3 regions of the Isoptericola sp. NPDC060257 genome follow, and region 2 is predicted to be linked to each of the others. Evidence: riboswitches for the same ligand, from Rfam matches in the RefSeq annotation. Region 2 holds a riboswitch; each other region holds the start of a gene.
What was found. Region 2 has a riboswitch for thiamine pyrophosphate ahead of thiO (glycine oxidase ThiO). Riboswitches for the same ligand answer to the same signal wherever they lie in the genome.
Positions count from the first base shown of each region.

Region 1: linked by a shared signal. The riboswitch ahead of ACFWEK_RS18090 (bifunctional hydroxymethylpyrimidine kinase/phosphomethylpyrimidine kinase) and the one ahead of thiO (glycine oxidase ThiO) in region 2 are both predicted to bind thiamine pyrophosphate.
Region 3: linked by a shared signal. The riboswitch ahead of ACFWEK_RS11080 (thiamine ABC transporter substrate binding subunit) and the one ahead of thiO (glycine oxidase ThiO) in region 2 are both predicted to bind thiamine pyrophosphate.

Region 1 covers NZ_JBHXAW010000282.1:46-4,918, forward strand. The annotation lists partial or broken gene ACFWEK_RS18080 (YcnI family protein) at 1-625, opposite strand, end outside; gene ACFWEK_RS18085 (hypothetical protein) at 715-1,371, opposite strand; TPP riboswitch at 1,506-1,636, shown strand; gene ACFWEK_RS18090 (bifunctional hydroxymethylpyrimidine kinase/phosphomethylpyrimidine kinase) at 1,627-3,381, shown strand; partial or broken gene ACFWEK_RS18095 (ABC transporter ATP-binding protein) at 3,754-4,873, shown strand, end outside.
Region 2 covers NZ_JBHXAW010000301.1:25-4,897, forward strand. The annotation lists gene guaA (glutamine-hydrolyzing GMP synthase) at 72-1,679, opposite strand; gene thiE (thiamine phosphate synthase) at 1,777-2,460, opposite strand; TPP riboswitch at 2,492-2,594, shown strand; gene thiO (glycine oxidase ThiO) at 2,584-3,801, shown strand; gene thiS (sulfur carrier protein ThiS) at 3,798-4,043, shown strand; gene ACFWEK_RS18620 (thiazole synthase) at 4,077-4,873, shown strand, end outside.
Region 3 covers NZ_JBHXAW010000112.1:6,778-11,650, forward strand. The annotation lists gene ACFWEK_RS11075 (ABC transporter permease) at 1-366, opposite strand, end outside; gene ACFWEK_RS11080 (thiamine ABC transporter substrate binding subunit) at 375-1,448, opposite strand; TPP riboswitch at 1,520-1,624, opposite strand; gene ACFWEK_RS11085 (DUF4235 domain-containing protein) at 1,784-2,050, shown strand; gene ACFWEK_RS11090 (PAS domain-containing protein) at 2,082-2,861, opposite strand; gene ACFWEK_RS11095 (sulfite exporter TauE/SafE family protein) at 3,016-3,942, opposite strand; gene ACFWEK_RS11100 (RrF2 family transcriptional regulator) at 4,083-4,538, opposite strand; gene ACFWEK_RS11105 (AGE family epimerase/isomerase) at 4,535-4,873, opposite strand, start outside.

The DNA.
Region 1 (4,873 bases), on a different contig from region 2:
CCGTGCCGGCGTCGCCGGCGCCGGCCGCCGACGCCGCGCCGTGGCCGCCGTCCTCGGCGGCCGGGACGACCTGCAGGACGGGGGCCGGGAGCTCGGGCTCCGCGTCGCCGGACGCCTCCTGGTCCCAGGCGACGACCTCGCCGTCGGAGTAGGTCTGGGTGGCGGGGAGGACGATCTCCTCCACGCCGTCCGGGACGGCGCCGGCCGACACGGTGAACCGGAGGAACTCGCCCGGCGCGATGCCGGCGTCGGCGTCGTCGGCGGTCCACTCGATGCTCGCCGGCGCCTCGGTGACGGTGGTGCCGTGCACCTCGACGGGCTCGGGCAGGGGCGCCTGGGTGACCTTCGCGGTCCAGCCCGGCACGGGCTCGACGGACACGCTGGTGAAGGGGGTGTCGGTGGGCAGGTCGACCTGCACCGCGGTGGTCGAGGCCTCGGCGGACTCGTTCGGGACCTTGAAGGTGAGGGTGGCGTACGACCCGGCCTCGGCCGCCTCGGGGGTCACGGTCACGTGCGCCGACGCGGCGGTCGCGCCGAGCACGAGGGCGGGGAGGGCGAGCGCGGCCGCGCCGGCGAGGCGACGCGGGCGGAGGGCAGGGGTGAGGACAGGGGTGGTCCTGGACATGGGTTCTTCCGCTCCTGGCTGTCAGGTGTGTCAGTCGGTCGTGGGACGGCGAGGGACCCGCCCCCGTCCGACGACGGACCAGGGCAGGGTCAGGCGGCGCGCGCGAGGGCGCCCGGGAGCAGCAGCGGGGGCCCGCGTGGGGGCGTGCGCCGGCGGACGCGGGGCGGGTGGGGGCGCCAGGTGCGCCCGACGACGACGGCGTGCTCGCGGACCACCGGAAGCGCCCGCGGCTCCTGCACGAGGAGCGCGACGTGCCGCAGGTGCCCCACCACGGTGAGGGCCGCCCGGTCGCCCGCCGCGAGCAGCAGGGCGGTGAGCAGCACCGCGGCGGCGTGCGCGGCGAGCATCCAGGTCGTCGTCCCGGCGTCGCCCGCGTGGTGCAGCAGCCCGCCGCCCGTCGCGGGCGCGAGGGAGCCCGGGCCCATGGCGTGGAGCGCGTGGCCGTCCGGGGTGGCGCCCGGGGTCGCGAGCGGAGCCGAGGGAGCACCCGTGCCCGCCGCGCCGAGCACGGACAACGTCGTGTGCTGCACGAACTGCAGCGCGACCATCGCCGGCAGGAGGCGAGGGAGGGTCAGACGGCGGCGCGCGGTCCACACCGCGCGCGGCGCCGTGCGCGCCGCGACGACGAGCCAGGCGAGGGGTGCCGCGGGGAGCGCGCCGCCGGCCAGGAGATGGGCGGCGGCCGCGATGCTGAGCGTCGTGCCGGCGACGAGGAGCTCGCGCACACGACGGACGACCACGGGCACCCCCGCACCCTACCGCGGCGTCGGCCGGGATCTGCAGCCCCGCCCCGGGCGGCCGTTCGGGCGCCGGCGGAACCGGTCACGACGCACCCGCGCGGGACACCGGACCCGCCCGGGCCGTCCTGGGCTACGGTGGGCGCCACGACACGGGGTGCGTCCCGACCGGTCATCGCCGCGACTTCGTCACGGCCGGCCGGCGGGCGCTGAGAACACACCCGTCGAACCTGATCTAGCTCGTACTAGCGAAGGGATGTCGACATGAGTGCGCGCGCACCTGAAGACAGCTCCGCCGGCCGCGCCGGCACCACCACCCCTGCTCACGCCGCCCCCGCTCCCGTCTCGTCGCCGACGACGGCGCCGCGGACGGGCAGCAGGCCCCGGGTCCTGGCGGTGGCCGGGTCCGACCCGTCCGGCGGCGCCGGCATCCAGGCGGACCTCAAGTCGATCGCGGCCGCGGGCGGCTACGGGATGGCCGCCGTCACGGCCCTGACCGTGCAGAACACCCGCGGCGTGCGTGACGTGCACGTGCCGCCCGCCGCATTCCTGGCCGCGCAGCTCGACGCCGTCGCCGACGACGTGGCCGTCGACGCCGTGAAGATCGGGATGCTCGCCTCGGCCCCGGTGGCCCGGGCGGTGGCCGCGTGGCTCGACGGGCTGGCGCGTGCCGCATCCCACCCGTCCGGGCCGTCCGGGCCGTCCGGCGCGACCGCGCGCCCCGCCGTCGTCCTGGACCCGGTCATGGTGGCGACCAGCGGGGACCGGCTGCTCGACCCGGCGGCCGAGGACGCCGTGCGGGACCTGCTCGGCCGGGTGGACGTCGTGACGCCGAACCTGCCCGAGCTCGCGGTCCTCGCGCAGGAGCCCCCCGCCGCGGACTGGCCTGCCGCCCTCGAGCAGGCGCGACGGCTGGCCGCCCGGCACGGGGTCCTGGTGGTGGCGAAGGGCGGCCACCTCCTCGCGCGGTCAGAGGCGAGGGACGTGGGCGCCCCGGACGCCCTCGTCGGTCCGCGGGGCGTGCTCGTGGAGCTCCCCGGCCCTCGACTGACCAGCACCTCCACCCACGGCACCGGCTGCTCGCTGTCCAGCGGGCTGGCCGCCCGGTACGCGCGCGCGGGCGACTGGGCCGAGGCGCTGCGCGGCACGAAGGCCTGGCTGACCGCGGCGATCCGGGCGGGGGAGGCCCTGCGCGTCGGCGGCGGGAACGGTCCCGTCGACCACCTGGTGGGGCTGCGCGCGGGCGGCGCGGAACCCCAGGCGCCGTCCCGTGCGGCCCGTGCGTCCGGGGCGGGCGCGGAGGACGTCGTCGCCCGGTGGTGGGACGACGCCGCGGACGTGCGCGCCGCGATCGACGAGCTGGCGTTCGTCCGGTCGCTGGGCGACGGGACCCTCGACGCCGACCACTTCCGCGCCTACCTGGAGCAGGACGCGCTCTACCTGCGCGACTACGCGCGCTGCCTCGCCCGGGCGAGCGAGCTCGCGCCCACGCGGGCCGAGCAGGCGTTCTGGGCCGGTGGCGCGCATGGCGCCCTGGTGACGGAGCTCGACCTCCACACGCGCTGGCTGGGCGGGGAGCCGCAGGACGTGCCCGCCAGCGCCACGACGGCCGCCTACCTCGACCACCTGCGCGCGGCCGGCGACGACTACGCGACCCTCGTGGCCGCCGTCCTGCCCTGCTACTGGATCTACCAGGACGTGGGGGAGCGGCTGGCCGCGCGCAACCACGCGGGCCACCCGTACGCGGCGTGGCTGGGCACCTACGCCGACGACGCGTTCGCGGACGCGACGCGGGAGGCCGTCGCGATCCTGCGCCGCGCCGCCGCGGCGTCCGACGCGTCCACCCGGGACCGGATGGCGGCGGCGTTCCGCGCGGCGTGCGAGCACGAGCTGGCGTTCTTCGACCAGACGGGCCTCCCCGGCACGACGGGCACCTCAGGCACAGCAGGCACAGCGGGCAGGGGAGGCACGACCGAGGACGTCGACGGGCGCCCCGCCGATCGCGTCGCGGTGGGCTGACCGCGGCCGGCCGGATCCCCGTCGTGGGGCCAGTCGCGGGACCCGCCGTCCTGCCCGACGGCGGGATCCCGCGGCGGTAAGCGGTGTCCCGGTTCGCGGCCCCACCGCGTGATCGGGGCAAGCGTGTCGGTGGCGAGTGAGAGAATGAGTGTGATGCCCGACACGAAGCGCACTTCGCGCAGCCGCAGCCGAGGCGCACGCCGCGCCGATCCCTCCGACAGTCCCAGGAGGAGCTTCGCCTCCTCCGCTCCCCGAGGTCCCGCTGCGCCCGGCACCTCGCCGGGTCGCGCCGAGGGGCCGCCCGGCCCGCCGGGCGCCGGCCCCTCGGCGGCCGTCGCCCCTGCGGGCTCCGAGCTCTCCACGTTCGCGTCCGTGCGCCGGCTCTACCCGTACGTCCGGCCCGCGTTGCCGCGCATGGTCGGCGGCCTCTTCTCGGCGCTCGGCGCGAGCCTCGCCGCGCTGGCGATCCCGCGCGTGCTGCAGGCTCTCGTCGAGGGCCCGCTCGCGGAGGGCGCCGCCGCCCACGACCTCGGCGCCCTCGTGGTGCCGGTCCTCCTCGTGCTCGTGCTGGGGGTCGCGGAGGCCGGGTTCGTCCTGCTGCGCCGCAACCTCGTGATGTATCCCGGCACGCGGGTCGAGGCCGAGCTGCGGATGGCGCTGTTCCGCCACCTGCAGGACCTGCCCGTCGCGTTCCACGACCGGTGGCCCGGCGGGCAGCTGCTGAGCCGGATCATGGGCGACCTCGGCCTGCTCCGTCGCTGGCTGGTCTTCGGCGTCCTGCAGCTCGTCGTCAGCATCGTGACGATCGTGGTCGGCGTGGGCATCCTGCTGGCCACCGCCGGCTGGCTCGGCCTCGTCTACCTCGCGGGCGCGATCCCCGTGACGGTCATCGCGTTCCGCTTCTCGCGGCGGTACCGCGTCATCGCACGCCTGTCGCAGGACCAGTCGGGCGACCTCGCCACGACGGTCGAGGAGTCCGTGCACGGCATCCGCGTGCTCAAGGCGTTCGGCCGCGGGCGCGACGCCCTCGACTCGTTCACCGACCAGGCGGAGGAGCTGCGTCGCACGGAGATCCGCAAGGCGGGCAACCAGGCCACCGTCACCACGTCGCTGCAGCTCATCCCCGAGGTCACGCTGGCCGTCTGCCTCGTGCTCGGCACGGTGCTCGCCGCCCAGGGGCAGATCACCGTCGGCAGCCTCGTCGCCTTCTTCCTGACGACGGCCGTGATCAACGGCCCCGTGGTCGACCTCGGCATGACCCTGTCGATGACGCTCAACGCGCGCACCGCCGTCGACCGCTTCTTCGAGGTGATGGAGACCCCGAACCCGCTGGCCGACCCGGCCGACCCGGCCGACCCCGTCGAGCCCGGCCCGGCGCGAGGCCACGTCGAGCTCCGCGACGTCACGTTCCGCTACGAGGACGCGGAGCGGCCGGTCCTCGCGCACGTCGACCTCGAGCTGCCCGTCGGCACGACGACGGCGCTCGTCGGCC
Region 2 (4,873 bases):
CGTGAGAGCCGAGCGAGGCACGAGCGAATCATTCGAACGAACGACACCGCCGCGCACCACGCCCGCCTCCCTCATTCCCACTCGATCGTGCCCGGCGGCTTGCTCGTCACGTCGAGCACCACGCGGTTGACCTCGCTCACCTCGTTGGTGATGCGGGTGGAGATGACGGACAGCACGTCGTAGGGCAGGCGCGTCCAGTCGGCCGTCATGGCGTCCTCGGAGGACACGGGGCGCAGCACGATCGGGTGGCCGTAGGTGCGGCCGTCGCCCTGCACGCCGACGGAGCGGACGTCGGCCAGCAGCACGACGGGGCACTGCCAGATCTCGTCGTCCAGGCCGGCCCTGGTGAGCTCGGCGCGCGCGATGGCGTCCGCCTGGCGCAGCGTCTCGAGGCGCTCCGCCGTCACCTCGCCGACGATGCGGATGCCGAGGCCCGGGCCCGGGAAGGGCTGGCGGGAGACGATCTCCTCCGGCACGCCGAGCTCGCGGCCGACGGCGCGGACCTCGTCCTTGAACAGCGTCCGCAGCGGCTCGACCAGCTCGAACTGCAGGTCGTCGGGCAGGCCGCCCACGTTGTGGTGGCTCTTGATGTTGGCCGCGCCCTCGCCGCCGCCGGACTCGACGACGTCCGGGTAGAGCGTGCCCTGCACGAGGAACTTGACCTCTTCGCCGTGGGCGCCCGCCTCGGCGACGATGTCGCGCTGGGCGTCCTCGAAGACGCGGATGAACTCGCGGCCGATGATCTTGCGCTTCGTCTCCGGGTCGCTCACGCCCGCGAGGGCGGTGAGGAACCGCTCCTTCTCGTCGCGGATGATGAGCTTCACGCCCGTGGACGCGACGAAGTCGCGCTCGATCTGCTCGACCTCGCCCTCGCGCAGCAGGCCGTGGTCCACGTGCACGCAGGTGAGCTGGTCGCCGACGGCGCGCTGCACCAGCGCGGCGGCGACGGCGGAGTCCACGCCGCCGGACAGGGCGCAGATGACGCGCGCGTCGCCGACCTGCGCGCGGATCGCGGCGACCTGGTCGGCGATGACGTTGCCCGCGGTCCAGTCGGGGGCGAGCCCCGCGCCCTCGTAGAGGAACTTCTCCAGCACGGCCTGGCCGTGCGCGGAGTGCTTGACCTCGGGGTGCCACTGCACGCCGTACAGCCGGCGGCCGGTGTCCTCGAACGCGGCGACGGGCGAGCCGGACGACGTCGCGAGCACCGCGAAGCCCTCGGGCGCGGCGTGCACGGAGTCGCCGTGGCTCATCCAGGTGGTCTGGTGGTCGGGGGTGCCCGCCAGCAGCACGCCGGACTCGCACACCTCGACCTCGGTGCCGCCGTACTCCCGCTGCCCCGTCTGCGCGACGGTGCCGCCCAGCGCCTGCGCCATCGCCTGGAAGCCGTAGCAGATGCCGAGCACCGGCACGCCGGCCTCGAACAGCGCCGGGTCCACGAACGGCGCGCCGGTGGCGTACACCGACGACGGGCCGCCCGACAGGATGATGGCCGCCGGGTTCTTGGCGAGCATCTGCTCGGTGGTGAACGTGTGCGGCACGATCTCGGAGTAGACGCGGGCCTCGCGCACGCGGCGCGCGATGAGCTGCGCGTACTGGGCGCCGAAGTCGACGACGAGGACCGGACGCGGCGTGGGCGCCAGGTCGGCGGTGGTGGGGGTGTCGGTGGCGGGAGACGTCACCGAGCCATCGTAGCCGCCGGACGGTACCGCTCCCGGGCCTGTCCCACGGGTCACGCGGTGGGGTAGGTCACCTCGCGCGGCGGTCCGGCCCGGACCGTCAGCCCAGCCGCTCCCGCAGCTCTCGCGCGGCCCGCTCGGCGTCCGGCGCCTGCGTGATCGCGCGCACGACGACGACGCGCGACGCACCGGCGTCGAGCACGGCGTCGAGGCGCTCGGCGTCGACGCCGCCGATGGCGAACCACGGCGTCGTCGGGCGGGTCGCGGCGACCTCGCGCAGCAGGTCGAGTCCGACGGCCGTGCGGCCGGGCTTGGTGGGCGTGGCCCACAGCGGGCCGACGCAGAAGTAGTCGACGTCCGGGTCGGCCTCCGCCGCGGCGGCCTGGTCCGCGGAGTGCGTGGACCGGCCCAGCACCGGAGCCGGCCCGAGCAGCGACCGCACGGCGGGCACCGGGAGGTCGCGCTGCCCCATGTGCACCACGGGCGTCCCGGTGAGCTGCGCGACGTCGGCCCGGTCGTTCACCGCCCAGAGCGCGCCGTGCTCCGCGGCGACGCGGGCGACCACCTCCTGCAGCTCGAGCTCGCGCGCGACGTCGAGCGTCTTGTCCCGCAGCTGCACGACGTCGACGCCGCCCGCGAGCGCCGCGTGCAGGAAGTCCTCCAGGTCGCCGCGCTCCTCGCGGGCGTCGGTGCACAGGTACAGGCGGGCGTCGGCGAGGCGGGCGCGGGTCGCGTCGGGAGCAGTCTCCGGGGCGGCACCGTGGTCGGGCGCGGTCGTGGTCACGCCGGTCAGGGTAACCACGGGCCGGGTTACAGTGGCCGCGCACGGGAGCCCCGCTCGGGGCTGAGAGGGCGTAGGAGCCGACCGTCGAACCTGATCTGGGTCATGCCAGCGAAGGGAGCGCACATGCCCACGCCCAGCAGTCCGTCCGGCACCCCGTCCGATGTCGTCGTCGTGGGCGGCGGGATCGTCGGCCTCGCCGTCGCCTGGCGCGCCGCCGCGAGCGGGCTGTCCGTCACCGTGCTCGACCCGTCGCCCGGCGAGGGCGCCACCCGCGCCGCGGCGGGGATGCTCGCGGCCGTCAGCGAGTCCGACTTCGGCGAGCGGGAGCTCGCCCGCCTCAACGTCGCGTCGGCGGCCCGCTGGCCCGACTTCGCCGCCCGCCTGGCCGCGGCGACCGGGCGCGACGTCCCCCTGCTGCGCGCCGGGTCGCTCGCCGTCGCGTACGACGCCGACGACCTCGCCCTGCTGCGCCGGGTCCTGGCGCTGCACCGGGAGTGGGGTCTCGCCTCCGCCGAGGTCTCGGTGGCCGACGCGCGGCGGCGCGAGCCGTACCTCGGGCCGCGGCTCGCCGGGGCGGCCGTCGTCGAGGGCGACCTCGCCGTGGACCCGCGAAGGGCGCACGCGGCGCTCGTCCAGGCCCTCGCCGGCTCCCTCGTCCACCGCGCGGCGGCGCGGCTCGAGCGCGACGGCGCGGGCCGCGTCGTCGCGGTGCGCGACGACGCGGGCGCGCGCCACGCCGCGGGCGCGGTCGTCCTCGCGACCGGCGCGGGCGCGACGGCGTCGCTGCTCGACGGACTGCCCGACATGCGCGTCCCGGTGCGGCCGGTGAAGGGCGTGACGCTGCGCCTCGACGCCGGCCCGGGCCTCGCGCTCGAGCACGTGGTGCGGGGCACCGTGCAGGGACGGCCGGTGTACGTCGTGCCCCGGGGTGCCGGTAGCGGCGCGGGGCCCGGCTCCGGGCCGAGCCACCGGGAGATCGTCGTCGGCGCCACCAGCGAGGAGCGCCCCGACGACCGCCGCGCCGAGGCAGGCGGCGTGTTCGCGCTGCTGCGCGACGCCCGCGCGCTCGTGCCCGGCATCGACGAGGCCGCGCTGGTCGACGTCACGCCGCGCGCCCGCCCGGCCACCCCCGACAACCTGCCGCTCGTCGGCGCCACCGGCGTCCCCGGCCTGCTCGCCGCCGTCGGGCACGGACGCAACGGGGTGCTGCTCGCCCCGCTCACCGCCGACGCGGTCGTGGCCGAGCTGACCGGAGCGCCTCCCCCCGACCCGGCGCTGTCCGCCGCGGACCCGCGCCGCTTCGCGCCCGCCGACCCTCTCCCCGAAGGAGCCGCCCGATGACCGCCACCCCCGCCACCCGCACCGCCGTCGTGAACGGCGAGGCCTACCCGCTCGACGGGCCGCACGGCGACGGCGTCGAGGCCGTCGTCGCGGCCCTCGTGCCCGCGTTCGTCGCCGACGGGTCCGTCCAGGGCATCGCCGTCGCCGTGAACGACGCCGTCGTCCCCCGCGGCCTGTGGGCCGGTACCCGGATCGCGCCCGGCGACCGGGTCGAGATCGTCACCGCCGTCCAGGGCGGCTGACCACGAAGCCTGACCAGGAAGCACGGAGGAAGCATGACCAGCACGCACGCCGCGGCCACGTCCCGCCCGCTCGCGCACCCTCTCGTCGACCCCCTCGTGGTCGCCGGCACGGAGATCGGCTCGCGCCTCGTCATGGGCACGGGCGGCGCGTCGAACCTCATGACGCTCGAGGACGCGCTGGTCGCGTCGGGCACCGGGCTCACCACCGTGGCGATGCGCCGCGTCGCGGTGCGCCCGGGCGGCGCGGGCTCCGAGGACGGCGGCATCTGGGGGCTGCTGGAGCGGCTCGGCATCCGCGCCCTGCCCAACACGGCGGGCTGCTTCTCGGTCGCCGAGGCCGTGCTCACCGCCCAGCTCGCGCGCGAGGCGTGCGGCACCGACTGGGTCAAGCTCGAGGTCGTCGCCGACGACGTCACCCTGCTGCCCGACCCGATCGGCCTCGTCGAGGCGGCCGACCGGCTCGTGCGCGACGGGTTCGTCGTCCTGCCGTACACGAACGACGACCCGATCCTCGCGCGCCGGCTGGAGGACGTCGGGTGCGCCGCCGTCATGCCGCTCGGCGCCCCCATCGGCACCGGCCTGGGCGTGCTCAACCCGCGCAACATCGAGGCGATCGCGAGTGCCGCGCGCGTGCCCGTCGTCCTCGACGCCGGCGTGGGCACGGCGTCCGACGCCGCCCTCGCGATGGAGCTCGGCTGCGACGGCGTGCTGCTCGCGACCGCCGTCACCCGTGCCGCCGACCCGGTCCGCATGGCGCACGCCATGCGCCTCGCCGTCGAGTCCGGCCGCCTCGCCGCCGGGGCCGGCCGCATCCCGCGCCGCGAGGGCGC
Region 3 (4,873 bases), on a different contig from region 2:
GCGCCCGGGGAACCGGCACCGGTAGAGCACGTAGGCTCCGGGCAGCCCCAGCAGCACCGACAGCAGCGTGCCGGTGAGCGCCTGGGCGAGCGTCTGCCCGACGATCCGCCACGTGCGCCCCTGGGACAGCACCTCGGCGAAGCCGGACAGGTCGAGCTCCCGGCCCGCCGCGGTCTCGGTGAAGAACCCCTGCAGGACGAGCGACACCACCGGCCACGCGAAGAAGACCGCGAGGAAGCCCAGCGGGAGCGCGACGGCGGCGCCCCAGCCGAGCCACGCGCCCCACCGGTCTCCGCGCCGCCGTTCGGCGCGCGACCGCGCCGCCCGGACTGCCGGGCGGGCGGTGCTGCGGGAGGCGCGGGGCACGGGGCGCGTCAGCCGACGACCGTCGCCGTCCACTGCTCGATCCACTCGTCGCGGTGCGCGGCGACGTCCGCGGGCGCCACCTCGAACGGCTCGTCGGCCAGGGGCGCGAACTGCTGCCAGTCGGCGGGCAGCTCCACGTCCGGGTCGGCGGGGTACATGTACATCTGGCCGGGCACGTCGGCCTGGAACTCGGCGCTCGTCAGGAAGTCCACGAGCTTCTTGGCGCCCTCGGGGTTCTCGGCGCCGGACAGCACCCCCGCGTACTCGACCTGCCGGAAGCAGGTGTCGAGCATCGCGCTCGTGGCGGAGGTCTTCCCGTCGTCGCTCACGGTGAACGCGGGCGACGTCGCGTACGACAGCGCGATCGGTCGCTGCCCGCCCTCCCCGGCGCCGGAGAAGTCCACGTAGTACGCGTCCTCCCAGCTCTCTGCCACCTTGAGGCCGTTGTCGCGCAGGTCGGCCCAGTAGGCCTCCCAGCCGTCCGTGCCAAAGGCGCCGATCGTCGCGAGCAGGAACGCGAGGCCGGGGGACGACGTCGCCGGGTTGGTCACGACGGTGAGGTCCGCGTAGTCCGGCTTCGCGAGGTCCTCGAGCGTCGTCGGGGGCGTGACGCCGTTCTTCGCGAACCAGCCGTCGTCGAGGTTCATGCACACGTCGCCCACGTCGACGGGCGTCAGCGTGCCCGCCAGGTCGTCGGGCGCGTAGGCCGCGACCCCCGGGGCGAGGTCGGCCGGCTGGTACTCCTCGAAGACCCCGGCGTCGACGGCCCGCGACGCGTACGTGTTGTCCACGCCGAACACGACGTCGCCCAGCGGCGCGTCCTTGGTGAGCACGAGCTGGTTCACCAGCGTGCCCGCGTCGCCCGGGGCCACCTGCTCGACGGTGAGACCGGACTCCTTCTCGAACGCGGCCAGGACGTCGTCGGAGACGGCGAACGAGTCGTGGGTCACGAGCGTGACCGTGCTCGACGCCGCCCCGCTCGCGTCGTCCGGGGCCGCCCCGCCGCACGCCGCCAGCAGCGGCAGCAGGGCGACGACGCCCGCGGCGGCCGCCGTGGTCCGGGCCGTGGTCGTCAGCTTCATGCTGTCCTCCTCAAGGTGCGAGAAGGGGGTCCTGCGGGCACCCGGCACCGTCGTGGTGCGGCCGTCCGCAGGGAACGAGATTCCCGACTTCCTCCACCGGTGCTAACCGGATCAGGTTCGAGGGTCTGCGGCGGTCCGCACTCTCAGCGCCGGTGGGCGCTCCCCTGTCGTATCACCACGAGCCTACCCGTCGACGCCGCGCTACCGTGGTGCAGTCCTCGACCTCGGGGTGTGACGTGCCTGACGTGCCGTGACGCCGTCCGGCGGCCGCGGACGCACGCGAGACGACGCGCGGTCATGCCGCGGCCGCGCCGGGACCTACCGAGGGAGAGCACGTGACGGACACCGAGCAGCCGCTGGGCGTGAAGGTCGGCACGGTGGTGCTGACGATCGCCGCCGGATGGGTCGCGCAGAAGCTGATCGGGGTGGTCTGGGAGAAGACGACGGGCAGCGTGGCGCCCACCAACGTGGACGACGACGAGATCTCGATCATCCAGGCCGTCACCTTCGCGGCGGTCTCGGGCGGAGTCGCGGTGCTCGCGAAGCGCCTCGCCCGCAAGGGCGCCGTGCGCGCAGCGGCCCGGTTCGTGCCCGGCCGCTGATCCCGCGCTCCTGACGAGCCCGCCCTGCGGGTCAGTGGCTCGCGCGCGGACGCCGGCGGGCGAGCTGCGCGTCGTGACCGTGCGGCCGGTCCACCGGCCGCACGGTGGCGAGCGCCTGGCTGAGCCGGTCCGCCGCGTCCTGGGCCGGCGGGGCGGACCGCACCACCTCCGCCGCCGTGAGCGCGGCGTCGCGGTCCCCGACGGGCCGCGCGAGCCCCTTCATCACCTGCTCCCCCGCCGACTGGGCGGAGATCCCGACCTGCGCGCCGGCGTCCGCGAGCACCTCGGTGGCGACCGACTCGTCCACGCCGCACACCGCCATGATGGCGCCCTTGGCCTGCTCGGCGGCCGCGGCCGCGACGAACGCTCGGGACACGGCCCGGTGCGCCTCGCGCTCCAGCGCGTCCCGCACGACCGGGCTCGCGTCGATGACGTAGCCGACGATCTGCGACGACGCGCCGTCGGCCCCGTGCCTCCCCTGTCCGGTCACGACGACGGTATGGGTGCGCCCGTGGTCGTCCACGACGCGGTGCGCCCCCGAGAACGGCCGCCCGGTGCCGAGCGCGACCACCGCCGTCCGGGAGAGCCGCTCGCGGTCGTCGGGGTGCAGGTGGGCGCGCAGCACCTCCGGTCCCGGCGCGATCTTGCCCGGCTCACGACCGAAGATCCGGAAGACCTCGTCCGACCACCACCACTCCCCCGTGGCGACGTCGACGCGGTACCGGCCGACGAGCAGCTGGCTCCCGGCGCCCAGCAGCTCCGCGAGAGCGACGAGCTCGCGGCGCGGTGTGTCGTTGGGCGTGCTGGACATCGAGGCTCACCCCCCAGTGCCGTGCAGCTGGGTCCGGCGCGCAGTTCTCCTGGCCTCACCACGGTACCGGGACGGCACGACACCGCCACCGCACGGCGGGTGACGTGCGGTGGCGGTGGTGTCGTCGGTGGCCCCGGCCGTGCCGGGGCAGGCGTCAGGCGACCGTCGTCGCAGCGGCCTCGGGGTGCTCGCCCGCCGCCTCGGCCCGCTCCGCCGCGACCGCCTTGCGGTGCTCGCGGAACGAGTAGGTGACGGCGGCGGCCCAGCCGACCGCGATGAGCCCGAGGACGAGACCCCGCACGCCGTCGCTCACGGGGAACTCGTCGAGGCTCAGCAGGGTGCGGACGTTGGTGAGCACGATGATCCCGCCGACGGCGGATCCGAGGACGCGCGGCGGCACCAGGCGGACGAGCCATGCGGCGATCGGCGCGGCGATCAGGCCGCCGATGAGCAGCGCCAGGGCCCAGGTCGGGTTGATGCCCGCGGTCCCGAGGCCGAAGAGGAAGCCGAGGCTCGCGGCGACGGCCACGAAGAACTCGCTGGTGTCGATCGAGCCGATCACCTTGCGGGGCTCCATGCGGCCGCTCGCCAGGATGGCGGGCGTGCCCACCGGCCCCCAGCCGCCGCCGCCCGTGGCGTCCATGAACCCGGCGACCAGGCCGAGCGGGGTGAGGAACCGCTTGCGGAGCGGCTGCCCGAGGCGGTCCGTGCGCAGCCCGCGGAGCGTGAAGCGCAGCAGCACGTACAGGCCCAGCCCCAGCAGCAGGATCGACATCAGCGGCTTGGCGATCTCGGTCGACAGCCACGAGAGGAAGGTCGCGCCGGCGAACGCGCCGACCGCACCGGGGATGCCGATCTTGGTGACGACCTTCCAGTCCACGTTCCCGAACCGCCAGTGCGACGCACCGGACGCCAGCGTCGTCCCGACCTCGGCGAGGTGGACGGTCGCCGACGCGGCCGCGGGGTTGGTGCCGATCGCGAGCAGCAGGGTGGTCGAGGTGACGCCGTAGGCCATGCCCAGGCTGCCGTCGACGAGCTGCGCACCGAGGCCCACGAGGGCAAGGAGGACGAGAGTCCGCACGGGGGTTCCCTCCGTTTCGGCGCGGCAGCGGGTCCGCCGCGTCTGCAGTGAAGTTACCCGATCGGCTCTATCGGATTCAACGGTCTCAAGAAAATGTCTGCATGCTGAGACGGGCGCCCGTCAGGCCGCGGGAGCGGGGCTCACGGGTTGATCCACGCCGATTCCTGCTCCGTGAGCCGGCGCACGACGTCGGGGATCGTCCCGGCCGCGAGGTCCGCCAGGGTCACCTGCTCCAGCACGGCCCGCACGTTCACGCGCAGCGCCACCCACACGTGCAGCAGCGACGCCGCCGCGCCCGTGTACTCCAGGTCCGAGGGCCGCGCGTCGCGCACGAACACCAGTGGCCCGTCCACGGCGCGCACGACGTCGGCGACGGTGACCTTGTCGGCGGGGCGGGCCAGCACGTACCCGCCACCCGCGCCGCGACGGCTCGCGACGATGCCCTCGCGCCGCAGGTCGCTGAGGATCGCCTCGAGGAAGCGGTGGGGCACCTGCTGCGCGCGGGCGAGGGCCTCGGCCGGGACGGGGCCCTCGCCGGACGCGGCGAGCTCTGCGGCCGCCCGCACCGCGTAGTCGGCCTTCGCGGAGATCCTCATGACGTCGTGACCGCGGCGCCCAGTCGCGTGCCGGCCAGCAGCGGCCCGGCCTCCCGGGCGGACGCCGCGAACGACCCGGTGAGGGGCAGGTCGGGCAGGATCACGGCCTGGGCGGCGTGGTAGATGTCGGGCTTGCCGACCCAGGTCCGGCCCGAGGGGCGGTTGTCCGTGTCGAGCTCGTGGAACCAGGAGCCCCGCTCGTGGTCCACCAGGTGGGTGTCGATCCACGCCCACCACCCGTCGGCGAGCTCGGCGTAGCGCGCCTCGCCGGTCGTGCGGTGCAGGACGTCGGCGGCCGCGGCCGCCTCGGCCGCCACCCAGTGGAAGCGGCGCGC